Linked DNA regions of Azospirillum brasilense. The protein of the gene in region 1 interacts with the protein of each later gene in a pairwise test. Links are inferred from orthologs where the notes say so. Each region holds a gene or a part of one and is shown on either strand. Other genes may lie near its edges.

Region 1 (4,530 bases):
GAAATTGCTATTTTCCATTTACCTAGGGTGAAGTTCGGATTGATGGTGTGGAATAAGGGGTTGCACGTCGCTGACATGTCAGTTTGGGGCCACTACACGAAAGTGTACAAATTGTCCGGGGTATGAGAACGCGGCATGAACTTAAGCTCAGCTACGCATTATCGTCCCCCTGCTCAGTGGCGAAAGCGGTAGCTTAGGCGCCCTGTGCTGGAACCGCTCGGTTCTGGCGCGTCGTGAAAACGAGCCTTCCATGCAACGGCTGGCGCCGGCCACGCAACCGAATGCCGGGTTTATGCAACCGGATGCGCCAAACCGACAACCAGACGGCCGCTTTATGCAACAGGCGCCCGGTTCCATGCGTGATCCTGCTGTGCCGCAATCGGACGGATGTTGTGAAAGGGCGGGGATATGATTTCAGTGCCTTTGACAGTTTACCGTGATGGGGACAGTAAACTGTGGGGGAGATTCCGTTTCATCCAACTCCCGGCTCCGGGGGATCGAATTAACATTACGGATGATCGTGGTCGCGTACAGCGGCTTCGCGTTATGCATGTGGCTCATGAACCATTGCGTGAAGACGTGGCGGACGTAGGTGACCGTGATCTTGCGTGGGTCCATGCCGAGTGGCTGGAAGAGTTCTACTGACCGGCAACGCTGTCGCGAAAAGGCGGAATGTTGACTGGGGCAAGTCGTCCACCAGGTATCAGATCACCGGAGCGACGATCCTGCGGACTCCTCAGTCGGGAGGGCTAGAATGCAACTGGACGATCCCTTCAATCTCCAACGGTTCGTGACCGCACAGGAGCCGGTGTTCACGACAGTGCTCGACGAATTGCAGGACGGGCGCAAGCGGAGCCATTGGATGTGGTTCATTTTTCCGCAACTGCGCGGCCTCGGCCGCTCGGCAACCGCTGAGTTCTACGGCATCGCCTCCCTCGACGAGGCGCGCGCCTATCTGGAGCATCCGACGCTCGGCCCACGATTGGAAGCCGCGACGCGGGCCGTTCTGGCGATCCGGGGGCGATCACTTCATGAGATCTTCGGCTCTCCAGACGACATGAAGTTCCACTCCTGCATGACCCTGTTCGCCTTGGCTGCGAAGGAGTCCGTTCCCCTTTACCGTGAGGCGCTTGCGCTCTGCTTCGATGGCCGAATGGACAAGGCGACGCTAACAGCATTGGGGAGTCCCGGGGCGGGCGGGCGGCCGCGCCCGCCGTTTGAGGGCGAGCGTAAGTCCTGATGTGTCAGGATTTACGCTCGATAGTATGAAAGGGGACCATGGGGGAGGCGCCCAGCATGATGGCCGAGGCGGTCGCCACCACCGCATTTGCGGTCGATTGGCTGGAGCGGCGCTACGGTTGAGCCCACGCTCATCGGCAGACTTGCTGATGGCGGTCATGGATGGAGGGGCACAGCTCCGTCATTGCCGGTTTCGTTGCAGATATCGTTGCGCCGACGTCGCAATCCCCCCATGGAATGAATAAATTCCATCGGCCCCGGGCCGGGGCGGCTTCTGGCCCATGCAGGAATGATCGTGGCAAAAGGTAATGTTCACACTTAAACGGAAAGAGCAATTCGAGCAGGAGATCAAGAAGAGCCGCTTTTTGGCCTCGGCGGGTCCGGTCACGACCGAAGAGGAGGCACGTGGCTTTATCGCTGCTTGCAGCCAACGGGATGCGGGCCACAACTGCTGGGCCTTCCGGATCGGCGACCTCTACCGGTCCAGCGATGATGGTGAACCGGGAGGAACGGCGGGACGCCCGATTCTTCAGGCCATAGACGGCCAGAAGCTGGATCGGGTGGCGCTGGTGGTCAGCCGCTGGTTCGGTGGCGTTCTTCTCGGTGCGGGCGGGTTGGTGCGTGCCTACGGCGGCACCGCAGCGGCGTGTCTCCATGCCGCTGAACGTCAGCCGATCATCCGCTTTGCAGCCTTGGCCGTCACGTGCGCCTTCGCCGACGAGGCCAGGATCAGGTCGGGGCTTGGCGCCTTCCCAGCAGCCTCTGCCGAGACCAACGGCTTCACGCCCCAAGGCGTGCAACTCCAAATCAAGGTTCCTTGCGGGCAGCTGGACGATGTCGTTTGCATGATCACGGATGCTTCTCGCGGTCAAGCCAAGGTCCAAAAGTCGCCCGGATAGCGAATGAGAATCCGTCCGGCGAATGCCGGTCCTATCACCGCGCTCCGTTGGGCAACCGGGCCGTTAGGGCTCGGACGGGCGGCAAGCCGCCTCCAGGGCCGCCTCATCGTCGCAACGCTCCTCGAAGCGGCGGATTCGGCTGTCCTGCAGCACCCACCGGTGTTCGGTCGTCACCGCCACCGGCTTCCCGGTGACCTTGCTGACGGCCTCAACGAGGTTGTGCGTGACGACTTGGTCTCCGTCCCTTGCGATGTCCCGCATCTCGTGCTTGGTGATCGTCCATGCCTGGGCCAACCCCTGGAAATAGCGCTGGACACCATCCAGGCCGTGGAAGTTGCCGGAAAAGGCCGCAAGGGCCGGGGACCGGCCGCAGGATATCCACTCGACGTCGGGCGCGAGATGCTCGAACAGCGGCGCCACATCGCCCACGGCATAGCGGTCGTACAGGTTGCGAAGCAACTCGATGTCGGTCTGCGCCATGTCGCATCTCCGCCCATCATGGGATGGTCCGCCATGATAGGGCCGGGTCCCGTGCGCCATGCCGGCGCAAAGGCGGTGCCTCTGTCGGGCGGAGCTGCTCCTCACAACCGGGCGAGGGCCTGCCGCATGATCTCCGCTGTGGCGAGGTCGGCCGGGAAGAAAGCCTCAATGGCCAGTTCGGACAAGGTGACGTCCACCGCCGTTCCAAACACCGTCGTGGTGCTGAAGAAGCTGAGCGTCCCGCTTTCCGTCCTGAGCCGCAGAGGAACAACCACGCCATCATGCGACGACAGCGGCTCGCTCCGGCTGTGCGGAGCCTGCCCGTCGGGCACCGGGTAGCCCTTCAACTCGCCGAACAGCGCGGCCAGCACAGGATCGGCGCTGACGTCGATCTGCCGGATCAGCCGGTGCAGAATGTGCGCCCGCCACTGGGCGAAGTTCTCGATCCGCGGTGCCAGCCCGGAGGGGTGAAGGCTGAGGCGCAGCACGTTTACCGGAGGCTGGAGAAGATCCGGCGCGGCGCCGGTGAGCAGCGGAGCGACCGCCCGGTTGGCCGCAACCAGCGTCCAGTGCCGATCCACGGCCAACGCCGGGTGAGGCTCGTGCCCGGTCAGCACGAGATCGACCGCCTGACGGGCGGCCTGCATCTCCGGATCGCCCAGCCGGTGTTCGGAAAAGACCGGCGCGAAGCCCGCGGCGGCGAGCAGCGCGTTGCGGTCGCGCAGCGGAATGTCCATCCGCTCCGCCAAATGGAGCAGCATGGTCCGGCTGGGCTGCGAGCGCCCGGTTTCCAAGAAGCTGACGTGCCGGGTCGAGATGTCGGCTTCGCAGGCGAGGTCGAGTTGGCTCAAGCCACGCCGCTTGCGCCACGCGCGCAGCAACTCGCCGACCGGCTGGTGCGGCACGGTCCTCGGGGTCGGTCGGTGCCGGGTGGCTGTTTGCGGCATTGTTCCGGCCTCCGGTCCGGTGTTGTCGTTGTTTTGCGCTCCACATGATACCAGCGCTGCCGATCATGCATCCAGAAAGGTCAGCAGGTCGCGGTTGAAGCGGTCCATATGCGTCAGGAACAGACCGTGCGGCGCCCCCTCGTAGACGGTCAGCGTCGCGTTCGGCATCAGCTCGGCGGTTTTCCTTCCGGTGATGCCAAGCGGGCTGGAGACATCCAAATCGCCGTGGATCAGCAGGGTCGGCACGGTGATGTCCCGAAGCTCCCGCCGGAAGTCGGTGGACGTCGTCGCCCGGTGGCAGTCCAGAAGCGCCTTCATCGAGGCTTGCAAGGCCATCGATTTCACCCACGCCATCATGCCGGGCGAACTGTCCGCCGTCATGAAGGGGCGAATGTTTTCCTCCAGCCATGCCGGAAAGTCCCGCATCAGCCAATCCGAGCGGAAGGTTTCGAAGACGGCGGGATCGATTCCGTCGGGGTTGTCATCGGTGCGGGAAAGCGTCGGAGTCACCGTGCCAACCAGAACCGTGCGGGAAACGCGGCGGCTGCCGCGCCGGCGCAGCCCCGCTTCATATGAGGACCAATTCGTCACCGTGAACCGCATCTTGGGGATGCGGTGGCGACGGGCAGCATTGTGCTTGAAGGGCATGACGGGCGTAGTGGTCAGGGCAACGGGGCCGCCCTTCTACTCGGCGCGTTCGCCCCCGCCAACCGGTCCGGCTCGCCTCCGTGCACCAACACTGGGGCCATGGTCGACGGCATCAGCACTATCCGTGCAACAGCCGACGTGGGGAGCAGGTTTGCGTCTCATCCCGCTACCATAGTTGGTGCACCTCCGGCTCGCCACATCCACGGTTTATGTGACGATACCCGTTGATATGCGGGCATCAAGTTTGCGTTGACGAACTCCCTACTAGTTGGTAGATAAAGATATGGGGAACACATCGACCAGAGCCGACGACATCC
Region 2 (5,188 bases), on another replicon or contig:
CCGAATCGCAGAAGTTTCATCAGGCTAAACCCTTCCCGTTCCCGAAGGTTGAGCCGCGCCTCTCCTCCGGTGAGTGCTGTCCGGTCCCGGCCGAAGCCGGAAAGGGGCTGTTCCGTCGCGGTCCGGTCTGGTGTACCCTTTTTTCAGCCCATGGGGAAACCAGACGGGAGGCGGATATGCCGGTGTGGCGCCGTTACCTCGTGAAGGAGTCGACCGGGCGGCTGGTCGAGCTGCCGAGCCGCCAGTACGACCGCGCCGACGACGGCACGGCCCCGATCCCCGACTACGCCGGTCGTTGCGTTGAACTGGTGTCGGCGGTGCTGGTCGGCAAGCAGGGCGCCACGCCCACGGTGACCGAGGTCGCTTTCACCAAGCTGTATTTCGACCAGTCGGGATTCGTGGACGCCGCCAAGCGGGAGCGGATGATCCGCCTGATGCTGGAAAGCTGCGCCGACCGGCGCGGCCGCAAGCCCGCCCGGCGGACGGGGTGTACCGACTGCAACGCCCTGGCGGAGCGCGCCGACGCCGCGCGCAGCGAGCTGATGCGCGACTTCGAATGGGCCCCGGCGCCGGCGGAGGTCACCGCCGCGCTGTTCGTCCTGGGACCGCCCCACAGCGCAGCGCCGTTGCACTGACACCCACTTTTGCCCGCCTCCTCCTCGAAAAGTCACATCCACCAGCCTCTTCCCCCGTGTGCGGCCGCCCCCATATGGCTTCTGGCACAGGAGGAGGAGCCCCGATGCATCGCCGCGCCACCATCCGCCGTTCGCTGCTTGCCCGGCCCAAGTTTGACAAGCCCACGCTTGCCCGTGTCCGGCAACTGGCACTGATCGGCACGGGGTGGAGCCTGATCGGTCTGGGCGCGTTGATGTCGCCGTTGCCGGGACCATTCGGCTTTCCGGTGGCCCTTGCCGGTGGGGTGATCCTGCTGCGCAACTCGGCGGACGCCCGCCGCCTGTTCGTTCGGCTGAAACGTCGTCATCCCCGGCTGCTCGGCCCCGTCGAGCGTATCCGCGTGAAGCTGCGCCATCGTCGCAACGCGGCCAAGGCCAAGGCAGCCGCCACCGCCTGACGGGACTGCACGGTCGTTGGTCGAGCCGTCGTTCTTCCCGTGATCAGTTTTGAACGGACCTGCGCGCGTCTGTCGGTGGGCAACCGCGAAGCGCCCACCGGGATCCGGTCCGTAGCCCGCGGTCAGGCCCGTTTGCGGGCAGCGGGCTTTTCGTCGCTGTCCCCATCGGATTTCGCGGCGTCAGCCTGCGCGGTGTCGGCCTTTTTGGCAGCCGCCTTCTTCGGAGCGGCCTTCTTCACCGCGTCCTTCTTGGCCGGCTCCTTCTTCGTCGCCGTCGCCTTGGCCTTGGTCGCCTTCTCGGCCTTGGCGGGCGCTTCGGCGCCGTCCGCGGCGGGTTCGGTCTCCTTCGGGGCCTTGCCCTTCTTGGCGGCGTCCTTGGCGGCCTTGGCCTCCAGAAGCTCCAGCGCCTGCTCCAGCGTCACGCTGTCCGCTTCCGTGCCCTTGGGGATGGAGGCGTAGACGGAGCCATGCTTGACATAAGGACCGAAGCGGCCGGACCCGGTGGTGACCGGCTTGCCGGTCTTCGGATGGTCGCCCAGCGTCTTGGCGGGCGCGGACGCCTTCTTGGCGGCGCCGGCCAGCAGGTCGACCGCGCGGTTGATGCCAATGGTCAGCACGTCGTCGTCGGGCGTCAGCGACTTGTAGACGCTGCCGTGCTTCAGGTAGGGGCCGAAGCGCCCGATGCCGGCGCTGATGTCCTCGCCCGTTTCGGGATGGTTGCCGATGCTGCGCGGCAGAGCGAGCAGCTTCAGCGCCGTGTCGAGGTCCACGTCGGCGGCGGCCATGCCCTTGGGCAGGGAGACGCGCTTGGGCTTCGGTTCCTCGGTTTTGACCTTCTTCTTGCCCTTGGTCTTTTTGCCATCGGCGGGCGCCTCCTCAACCACCGCCTCGGCCGGGGCGGCGGCCACCGGGGGCGGGCCGAGCTGAATGTAGGCGCCGTAGGGGCCGCGCCGCACGGTGACCGGCAGGCTGGTTTCCGGGTCGTTGCCCAGCTCGCGCGGGCCTTCCTGCGCCTCGCCGTTCTCGTCGTTGGCGACGGCGAGCGGGCGGGTGTAGCGGCATTCCGGGTAGCGCGAGCAGCCGATGAAGGCGCCCATCTTGCCGAGCTTCAGGCCGAGCCGGCCCTGGCTGCACACCGGGCAGACGCGCGGGTCGTGGCCCGGCGTGTCGCTGTCGGCGTTGGTCGGGAAGAAATGGGGACCCAGCTCCTCATCCAGCGTGGTCAGGACCTGGGTGATGGTCAGGTCCTTGGTCCCGTCCACCGCGACGTGGAAGGCGCGCCAGAAGTCGCGCAGCACGGTCTTCCAGTCGATCCGACCGTCGGAGATCTCGTCGAGCTTGTTCTCCAGGTCGGCGGTGAAGTTGTACTCCACGTACCGGTTGAAGAAATTCTTCAGGAAGGCGGTGACCAGACGGCCGCGGTCTTCCGGAATGAAGCGCCGCTTGTCCAGCCGCACGTAATTGCGGTCCTGGAGCACCTGGAGGATGGAGGCGTAGGTGGACGGGCGGCCGATGCCCAGCTCTTCCAGCTTCTTGACCAGGCTCGCCTCGGTGTAGCGGGGCGGCGGCTGGGTGAAATGCTGTTCCGGGCTGATGTCGCCGCGGGCAAGGGCGTCGCCCTGCTCCATGGCGGGCAGGCGGCGCTCCTGGTCGTCGTCGGCGGCGCCGTCGTCGCGGTCCTCCTGGTAGACCTTGAGGAAGCCGTCGAACACGACGACCGAGCCGGTGGCGCGCAGTACGACGTCCTTGGACGGCGAGGTGATGTCCACCGCCACCTGATCCAGCACCGCGCTTTCCATCTGGCTGGCCAGCGTGCGCTTCCAGATCAGCTCGTACAGCCGCAGCTCGTCGCCTTCCAGGTAGGAGGCGACCTCCTCCGGGCGGCGGAACAGGTCGGTCGGGCGGATGGCCTCGTGCGCTTCCTGGGCGTTCTTGGCGGCGGTCTTGTAGACGCGCGGCTGCGCCGGTACGTAGCGCTCGCCCCAATGGGAACCGATCAGGTTGCGGGCGCCCTCGATGGCCTCCTGCGACAGGCTGACGCCGTCGGTTCGCATGTAGGTGATCAGGCCGACCGTCTCGCCGCCGATGTCCACGCCCTCGTACAGCCGCTGCGCGGTGCGCATGGTGCGGGTGGCGCCGAAGCCCAGCTTGCGCGAGGCCTCCTGCTGGAGGGTCGAGGTGGTGAAGGGCGGGGAGGGGTTGCGGCGGCTCTGCTTGCGCTCCACCGTCGCGACCGAGAAGGCCTGCGGGCTGATGCGCGCCACCGCGGCCTCGGCGGCCTCGCGGGCGGGCAAGGCGAACTTGTCGAGCCGCTTGCCGTCGAGCTGGGTGAGCTGGGCCGTGAAGGAGGCACCGCCCGGCGTGGCGAAGCCCACCTCGATGGTCCAGTATTCCTGCGGCTTGAAGACCTCGATCTCCGACTCGCGCTCGCAGATCAGGCGCAGCGCCACCGACTGCACGCGGCCCGCCGAGCGCGAGCCCGGCAGCTTGCGCCACAGCACCGGCGACAGGGTGAAGCCCACCAGATAGTCGAGGGCGCGGCGGGCCAGATAGGCGTCCACCAGCTCCCGCGAGACGTCGCGCGGGGCCTCCAGCGCGGCCTGTACGGCGGTCTTGGTGATTTCGTTGAAGGTGATGCGCTGGACCTTGGAGTCGTCGATCAGCCGCTTTTCGCGCAGCAGCTCCGACAAATGCCAGGCGATGGCTTCCCCTTCGCGATCCGGGTCGGTTGCGAGATAGACGCGTTCGGCCCCTTTGACCGCCTTGGCGATCTCGTCGATGTGGCGCTTGGAGCGGTCGCCCAGCTCCCAGTCCATGGCGAAGTCCTCGTCCGGACGCACCGATCCGTCGCGCGCCGGAAGGTCGCGCACATGGCCGAAGCTGGCGACCACGGTGTAATCCGAGCCAAGGTATTTGTTGATGGTCTTCGCCTTGGCCGGCGATTCGACGATGACGACGTTGCTGCCCGGCAAGAGTCCGCGCCCCTGAAAGTGCCTATCCCATACACCGGCGGTGCGGATCGGGATCAGATCAGGTTCACCTGATTCCCAGGCTGGCGCTGGACACGGCCCGCAAGCTCAAGTTCCAGCACCACGGTCAACACCACCGGAGCGGACAATTGGCACCCGCGGACGAGTTCGTCAATGGCAACCGGTGTGTGGCCGAGGTTTTCCAGGATGATGGCGCGCGCCGATTCAAGCTCCGCCTCGGACGGAACGGCGGGGCGGGCCTGGGCGAACAGGTCGCCTTGGCGCTCCCGCAGGGTCGTCGGCGACAGGTTGTCCAGCGCCCGCAGCACGTCGTCCACCCCCTCCACCAAGGCCGCCCCCTGACGCAGAAGATTGTTGGTGCCCTGACAGCGTGGGTCGAGCGGGGAGCCGGGAACCGCCATCACCTCCCGTCCCTGTTCCAGCGCCATGCGCGCGGTGATGAGGGAGCCGGAACGCAGCGCCGCCTCCACCACCAGAACCCCCAGTGACAGGCCAGAAATCAGCCGGTTACGGCGCGGGAAATGGCGGGCCTGCGGCGTGGTGCCGACCGGGCTTTCCGCCACGATCACACCCTGCTGCACTATGTCGCGGTAGAGTTTCTCGTTCTCCGGCGGGTAGACGACGTCGGCACCGCCCGCCACCACCGCCGCGGTTCCGCTGGCGAGCGCCCCGGCGTGGGCCGCCGTGTCGATCCCGCGCGCCAATCCGGAAACGACCAGCAGCCCGGCCTCCCCCAGTTCCCGCGCCAGCCGTTCGGCGAATTTCTTGCCGTTCATCGAGGCGTTGCGCGCCCCGACCAGAGCCACCGCGCGCCGTTGCAGCAGATGCGGATGGCCGAGGACCGACACCGCCGGGGGCGCGTCGTCCAGCGCCGCCATGGGTTCCGGATAGTCGGGCTCGCAGGAGCAGATCAGGCGGGCGCCGATGCGGTCGTTGGCGGCCAATTCGCGTTCGATGTCCGCCTTCGGCGCGATGCGCAGCGGCTTGGTCCGCCCGCCGCGCTTGGCGAGGTCGGGCAGCGCCTCCAGCGCGGCGCCGGCGCTGCCGAACCGGTCCAGCAGGCGGTGGAAGGTGATCGGCCCGACATTCTCGGTTCGAATGAGTCGGAGCCAGTCGAACCGCTCGG

What was found.
Region 2: the proteins of H1Q64_RS23475 (region 1) and topA interact in binary tests that used the Escherichia coli proteins (3 or more experiments, as listed by UniProt). The link is inferred for Azospirillum brasilense from one-to-one orthologs.

What each region holds. Positions count from the first base shown.
Region 1 is NZ_CP059451.1:165,870-170,399, reverse strand. What follows is about bases 604-3,342. They hold H1Q64_RS23475 (IMPACT family protein), read left to right. Parts: upstream 604-1,547; coding sequence 1,548-2,138; downstream 2,139-3,342. Other genes in these bases: H1Q64_RS23465 (helix-turn-helix domain-containing protein), read right to left, coding at 2,720-3,342; H1Q64_RS23470 (nuclear transport factor 2 family protein), read right to left, coding at 2,202-2,618; H1Q64_RS23480 (DUF1810 domain-containing protein), read left to right, coding at 755-1,240. Outside these bases: more of H1Q64_RS23465, read right to left, coding at 3,343-3,565; H1Q64_RS23455 (TetR/AcrR family transcriptional regulator), read left to right, coding at 4,497-4,530.
Region 2 is NZ_CP059450.1:333,402-338,589, forward strand. The notes cover bases 995-4,391. They hold topA (type I DNA topoisomerase), read right to left. Parts: upstream 4,045-4,391; coding sequence 1,195-4,044; downstream 995-1,194. Other genes in these bases: H1Q64_RS14895 (hypothetical protein), read left to right, coding at 995-1,072; dprA (DNA-processing protein DprA), read right to left, coding at 4,098-4,391. In the rest of the region: H1Q64_RS14885 (fumarylacetoacetate hydrolase family protein), read right to left, coding at 1-20; H1Q64_RS14890 (hypothetical protein), read left to right, coding at 177-635; more of H1Q64_RS14895, read left to right, coding at 740-994; more of dprA, read right to left, coding at 4,392-5,188. UniProt on the Escherichia coli protein: Releases the supercoiling and torsional tension of DNA, which is introduced during the DNA replication and transcription, by transiently cleaving and rejoining one strand of the DNA duplex.